2 regions of the Streptomyces sp. NPDC031466 genome follow, and region 2 is predicted to be linked to the other one. Evidence: riboswitches for the same ligand, from Rfam matches in the RefSeq annotation. Region 2 holds a riboswitch; the other holds the start of a gene.
The links. A riboswitch is a leader RNA that binds a small molecule or an ion and turns the genes downstream of it on or off. The one in region 2 is predicted to bind glycine.

Region 1 (3,398 bases), on a different contig from region 2:
GACCGGCCAGGCCACCGGGACCCGGCCGAGGGCGCGGCCGAGGGCCTCCATCGGCAGCTCGCGGGCCGGGCCCTCCCAGGTGGCCAGTTCGACGCCGACGAACAGGGTCGGCTCGTCCGTCTCGACGGCGGCCAGGCAGCGGCGGGCGGTGAGGACGACGCCCGTCGCCTCGAACTCCCCGGCGGCGGCGGCGAGGAAGTCCACCGGGTCCTCCTGCCAGTCCGGCTCGAAGAGGCGGACCCGGCCGCCGGTGGACGGCCCGTCCAGCGGGGTGCGCCCCGCCCGGCACAGCTCGGCCACGGCGGCCGGCGGCAGCGGGACGCCGACGGTGCCCTCGGGGTTCAGCGCGATGCCCAGCTGCGGCGGCAGGCCCCGGGCGAACTCCACGGCGGGCGCCACCGTGCAGCCCATGCGGTCCGCCGCGTCGCCGAGGGCCTGGCGGAACTGCTGCTCGGAGGTGAAGACGGGGACGTACGCCTGGCCGTCGATCTCCAGCGTCGGCAGGTCCAGGGTGCGGCTGTCGGGGCCGCCGCCGTTCGGCAGCGGGACCCAGAGGTGGCTGCGGCCGAGGACCTCCACGATGCGGCCGCCCGCCGGGGCGGGGGCGCCGAGGCAGGCCGCGAGGACCTCTTCCAGTTCGTTGCCCGGCCACCCCCCGTACGGATGGGCGTGTGCCTGCGCCGGAAAGTTCATCTGTCCAACCCCTGCTCGCGACCGCTTAGCCTGCGGCTGAACCCTAACGTCGGCCGCCCTCAGCGGTCGAAGGCGATCCCCCGGCGGTCGAAGGAGACGGCCCGCAGCACCTGCGCCGCCGCCCGGTCCAGGAGCACCGCCGATCCGCAGCCGCGCGGCAGGTCGCCCCGCTCGGCGGCGCCGACCAGCCGGCCGACCGTCCTGCGGTGGCGCGCGAAGGCGTACCGGGACACGCCCCGGCCGCGCTCGCGCTGGCCCTGGAGGGCGGTGTCGGCGGGCACGTCGAGCAGGAGCAGATGCAGTGTCCTGCCGCGCCGGGCGGCCTCGCGGGCCAGCCAGCGGCGCACCCAGGGCTGGGTGCCGCAGTCGTGCACGACGACGCCGGCGCCGGACCGCAGGACGCGGCGCAGGCCCGCGTAGTGCGCGAGGCGGACCAGGGGGCGGTAGAGCGCGTACGGCAGCGGGGCGGGCATGCGGGCGGCCCACGCGTCGCGGGTGTCCTGGGAGTCGACGCGGGGGCCCGTGACGGCCTGGCGCATCAGCGTGGACTTCCCGCCGCCGGGCAGCCCGGAGACGACGACCAGGTCGCCCTCGTCGAAGGTGAGGCGGTGGGGGCTGTGCCCGGCCCGCTGCCGCAGGTCCCGGACGACGGGCACGGGCAGTGGGCCGCAGCCCTCCCGGGCCGGGGCGGCAGCCTGCTTCGGCAGCGCCATCCCCGTGGTCATGGCGTGGACTCTCGTCCTGCTGCGCACCGTGATCGGCCTCCCCATAGCGGTCACGTACTGCTTTCCCCGGCAAGTGTAAAGAGAAGGTAATGCGGCACAAGGGAAATTTCCGGAGCCCACGCCGGGGCCCGCGCCGGACTCGCGCCGCACCCGCGCCGGGAGCCACCCCGGTCCCGCCGGGCCTGCCGGGACCGCCCCGAACCGGCACCGGACCACCAGTCCCCCTGACCCCGGCCGCGTGCAATGATGTGCGCGCCAACTCCATACCGGCCGTTTGAATCCGCGCGGGAGAGTTCCCGGACCAGCACGCATGGGCCCGGGGCGCCGAAGGAGCAAGTCCCTCCCTTGAATCTCTCAGGCCCCGTACCGCGCGGGCGAGGCACATCTGAAAAGCGAGTCGGCACGCCGGCTCCACCCAAGGTGCAAGCCGCGCGTCCCACATGTCGGGACGCTCGCGGCGAACCTCTCAGGTTCCGATGACAGATGGGGAGGATCGACCTCGCCCGTCATGCCCTGGGAGTTCCCTCATGAGCACTGCCCCCCGCCTCACCGCCCTCGATGCCGTGCATCGTGCGCTCGGCGCGACCATGACCGACTTCGCGGGCTGGGACATGCCGCTGCGCTACGGCAGCGAGCGCGACGAGCACAACGCCGTGCGCACCAAGGCCGGTCTCTTCGACCTCTCCCACATGGGCGAGATCACCGTCACCGGCCCCGAGGCCGTCGACCTGCTGAACTTCTCGCTGGTCGGCAACATCGGCTCGGTGGGTGTCGGCCGCGCCCGCTACACCATGATCTGCGCCGAGGACGGCGGCATCCTCGACGACCTGATCGTCTACCGCCTCGGGGAGAGCGAGGCCCCCGAATATCTGGTCGTCGCCAACGCCTCCAACGCCCAGGTCGTGCTCGACGCGCTGGCCGCCCGCGCCGAGGGCTTCGACGCCGAGGTCCGCGACGACCGCGACGCCTACGCGCTGCTCGCCGTCCAGGGCCCCGAGTCCCCCGGCATCCTGAAGTCGGTGACGGACGCCGACCTGGACGGCCTGAAGTACTACGCGGGCCTGCCCGGCACCGTCGCGGGCGTCCCCGCCCTGATCGCCCGCACGGGCTACACCGGCGAGGACGGTTTCGAGCTCTTCGTCGCCCCCGGTGACGCGGAGAAGCTGTGGAACGCGCTGATGGGGGCGGGCACGCCCGTCGGCATGGTGCCGGCCGGCCTCTCCTGCCGCGACACGCTGCGCCTGGAGGCGGGCATGCCGCTGTACGGGCACGAGCTGACCGCCGCCCTCACGCCGTTCGACGCCGGTCTCGGCCGGGTCGTGAAGTTCGACAAGACCTCGCAGGCCGAGACCTTCGTGGGGCGCGCGGCGCTCGCGGCCGCCGCCGAGCGCGCCGAGACCGCCCCGCCGCGCAAGCTGGTCGGTTTGATCGCCGCCGGCCGCCGCGTGCCGCGCGCGGGCTTCTCCGTGGTCGCGGACGGCGAGGTCATCGGCGAGGTCACCTCCGGCGCCCCGTCCCCGACGCTGGGCAAGCCGATCGCGATGGCGTACGTCGACGCGGAGCACGCCGCCCCGGGCACGCCCGGCGTGGGCGTGGACATCCGTGGTACGCACGAACCGTACGAGGTCGTGGCGCTGCCGTTCTACAAGCGCCGGAAGTGACCCCCCGCACACCTTTCCCGTTCCGCAGCACCCACCCGCGTACAGGAGAATTCAGGACATGAGCAACCCCCAGCAGCTCCGCTACAGCAAGGAGCACGAGTGGCTGTCGGACGCCGAAGAGGGCGTGTCGACGGTGGGCATCACGGAGCACGCGGCCAACGCGCTCGGTGACGTCGTCTTCGTGCAGCTTCCCGAGGTCGGTGAGACGGTGACCGCGGGCGAGACCTGCGGCGAGCTGGAGTCGACCAAGTCCGTCAGCGACCTGTACTCGCCGGTGACCGGCGAGGTCGTCGAGGCCAACCAGGACGTCGTGGACGAC
Region 2 (3,398 bases):
TTCGTGCCGTGCGCGGAGGACGGGATGAGGCAGATGGTGCGCTGGTCGTCGCCGTTGGCCCGGTGGTAGCCGCGGACGGCGAGCAGGCCCGCCAGCTCGCCCTGCGACCCGGCGTTGGGCTGGAGCGAGACCTTGTCGTACCCGGTCACCTCGGCGAGGCGCTCCTCCAGCTCGCGGATGAGCGTGAGGTAGCCCTGCGCCTGCTGGGCGGGCGCGAAGGGGTGCAGCTGCCCGAACTCGGGCCAGGTGACCGGCTCCATCTCGGTGGTCGCGTTGAGCTTCATGGTGCAGGAGCCCAGCGGGATCATGCCGCGGTCGAGCGCGTAGTCGCGGTCGGCCAGCTTGCGCAGGTAGCGCAGCATCGAGGTCTCGGAGCGGTACTGGTGGAAGACCGGGTGCGTGAGGTACTCGTCGCTGCGCAGCAGGCCCTGGGGGAGCGTGTCCGAGACGGTGGCGTCCAGCGCGTCGACGTCGGCCTCCACGCCGAAGGCGCTCCAGACCGCGGCCAGTTGCCGACGCGTGGTGGTCTCGTCGCAGGCGAGCGAGACATGGTCGGCGTCGACGCGGTGGATGTTGACGCCGCTCTCACGGGCGGCCGTGACGAAGTGCTCGGCCTGGCCGGGCACGCGTACGGTCAGCGTGTCGAAGTACGCGCCGTGGACGACCTCGACCCCACCCTCCTTCAGGCCGGCGGCGAGAAGCGTCGCGTAGCGGTGGGTGCGCCGCGCGATGGACTTCAGCCCGTCCGGGCCGTGGTAGACCGCGTACATCCCGGCCATGACCGCGAGCAGCACCTGAGCGGTACAGATGTTGCTGGTGGCCTTCTCGCGGCGGATGTGCTGCTCGCGGGTCTGCAGCGCCAGCCGGTACGCCTTGTTGCCGTCGGCGTCGACGGAGACGCCGACGAGCCGCCCGGGCAGGCTGCGGGCGAACTTCTCGCGCACCGCCATGTAACCGGCGTGCGGGCCGCCGAATCCCATCGGCACACCGAAGCGCTGCGTCGTCCCGACCGCGATGTCCGCGCCCAGCTCACCGGGCGAGGTGAGCAGCGTCAGAGCGAGCAGGTCGGCGGCGACGGTGACGACGGCACCGAGCTCGTGCGCCTCGTCGATCAGCGGCTTGATGTCGCGGACGACACCGGAGGCGCCCGGGTACTGCACCAGTACGCCGACCACACCGCGCTCGGCGACCTCGGCCGGGATGCCGGTGCTCAGATCGGTGACGACGATCTCGACGCCGGTGGGCTCGGCGCGGGTCCTGATGACGGCGATGGTCTGCGGCAGGGTGTCCGCGTCGACGAGGAACACGCCGTCCTTGACCTTGCCCATGCGCCGGGACAGGGCCATGGCCTCGGCGGCGGCCGTGCCCTCGTCGAGCAGCGAGGCCCCGGAGGTGGGCAGGCCGGTCAGCTCGGCGACCATGGTCTGGAAGTTCAGCAGCGCCTCCAGCCGGCCCTGGGAGATCTCCGGCTGGTACGGCGTGTACGCGGTGTACCAGGCGGGGTTCTCCATCACGTTCCGCAGGATCACGGGCGGCGTGAAGGTGCCGTAGTACCCGAGTCCGATCATGGAGTCGAGCACCTGGTTCCGGTCCGCGAGGGAGCGCAGCTCGGCGAGGACCTCGGCCTCGGTGCGGGCACCTGGCAGCTTCAGCGCCTCGGCGTTCTTGATCACATCCGGCACCGCGGCGGCCGTCAGCTCGTCGAGCGAGCCGTACCCGACCTGGGCGAGCATCTTCGCCCGCGCTTCCGCATCGGGCCCTATGTGCCGCTGCTCGAAGGGGATGCCCTGTTCGAGTTCGGAGAGGGGGATGCGATTGGTGGCAGTCATTGCGGAGGCCTCCTGGTCTGCGCGACCTACGAGGGGTACCACGGCGCGGGTACCCGGACGGCCTCCCCCTCTGTCATCTCAACCTGAGAGCTTCACCGGGGCGCGCCCGTGAAGGCACCGTCCCGGCTTTCACCGTCGGTGAGGAAGGGTTTGGGACGTGCCCGCCCGTACGCCCGCCCTGCTTTCCAGAGTGACCTCGTCCGTGCGGTACAGGTGCCTGAGAGATTCCGGGGAGGATTTGCTCCTTCGGCGCCTCCGGCGATCGTGACCCGGAGAGCTCTCCCGCACGGGGTCAGCAGCCGTTCGTCAGCCTACCAGCGAGGGTCACAGGCGTTCCCTCGAGTGGCCGCCCGCCCCGAAGTGCTCTTTCGTAGTGAGTACGAGCGGACAAAGATGAGTAATGCCCACATCTCAGACCCCGCGACAGCTGGAGGGCCCGTGCAGACCGACATCGATCCGCGGAATCTGATCGGCCGCAAGGCGTTCGACCGCAGCGGGGCCAAGATCGGCACGATCGACGAGATCTATCTCGACGACGCCACCGGCGAACCGGAGTGGGCGGCCATACGCACGGGCCTCTTCAGCCGCGACGCCTTCGTCCCCCTGGAGCCGAGCGAACTGGTCGACGACGGCACCCTGCGCATCCCGTTCGACCGCGACCTGATCAAGGACGCCCCGGACTTCGGCGTGGGCCGCCATCTCTCCCCCGCCCAGGAGCTCCAGCTCTACCACCACTACGGCCTGGACACCACGCTCCCCCACCCGCCACCCCCCGACCACGACTTCGGGCACATCGCGGGCTCGGACCCCACCTGAGGCGCCGAGTCTCACCCCGTCTCCACCGCTCCCACCTCCTCCCCGCAGGAGCCCGCTCCGACCAGCGGCAAAGGCTCCGCGGGGCGCAACTCCGGATCATCCGTCCGGAACGTCCGCACCCGCCCCGGCGCCGACCCGGGTGTCTCGAAACGCACGGTCACCCGGCCGAGCCCGCTGCCCTGGACCCATCCGTAGCCGTACTCGGTGTGCCGCACGTCGTGCCCGGCCACCCACCGCCGCTCCGCGGGCGCCACCGTCTCCTGCGCGTCCTCACCGTCAGCCGGTCGCGAAGGAGCCCCCGGCACCGCCTCCCCTGCCGGCGGATCACCCGCTGAACCCTCCGTCGCCGAAACCTCCGCCTCCGCTGCCAGCGCCTGCGCCTGTGCCTGGGCGAAGAGGTCCTCCTGCGTGTAGTCCGCGAGCCCCGTGACCCCTACCCCGAGCAACCGCACCCCGCCCGTGGTGTCCACGGACTCCAGCAGCCGCGCCGCGGCCTCCCGCACCACTGCGGGGTCGTCGGTGGGTCCCCGCAGCGTCTCGGACCGGGTCAGCGTCGAGAAGTCGAAGCGCCGCACCTTCAGCACGATGGTCCGCCCCGAGTGCCCCGCCGCCCGCAGCCGCTGCACGCACCGGTCGGCGAGCCGGGCCACTTCTCCCCTGACGCGGACCCGGTCGTGGATGTCCACGTCGTACGTGTCCTCGACACTGACCGACTTGGTGTCCCGCTCGGCGACCACGGGCCGCTCGTCGCGC

Region 1: another riboswitch for glycine. It lies ahead of gcvT (glycine cleavage system aminomethyltransferase GcvT); the one in region 2 lies ahead of gcvP (aminomethyl-transferring glycine dehydrogenase).

Annotation. Positions count from the first base shown of each region.
Region 1 is NZ_JBVIJT010000017.1:89,942-93,339, forward strand. It holds gene ACZ5GP_RS33105 (enhanced serine sensitivity protein SseB) at 1-693, opposite strand, end outside; gene ACZ5GP_RS33110 (AAA family ATPase) at 753-1,418, opposite strand; glycine riboswitch at 1,694-1,797, shown strand; glycine riboswitch at 1,798-1,911, shown strand; gene gcvT (glycine cleavage system aminomethyltransferase GcvT) at 1,946-3,079, shown strand; gene gcvH (glycine cleavage system protein GcvH) at 3,138-3,398, shown strand, end outside.
Region 2 is NZ_JBVIJT010000012.1:9,555-12,952, reverse strand. It holds gene gcvP (aminomethyl-transferring glycine dehydrogenase) at 1-1,829, opposite strand, end outside; glycine riboswitch at 2,025-2,124, opposite strand; gene ACZ5GP_RS27895 (PRC-barrel domain-containing protein) at 2,268-2,645, shown strand; gene ACZ5GP_RS27890 (DNA polymerase IV) at 2,657-3,398, opposite strand, start outside.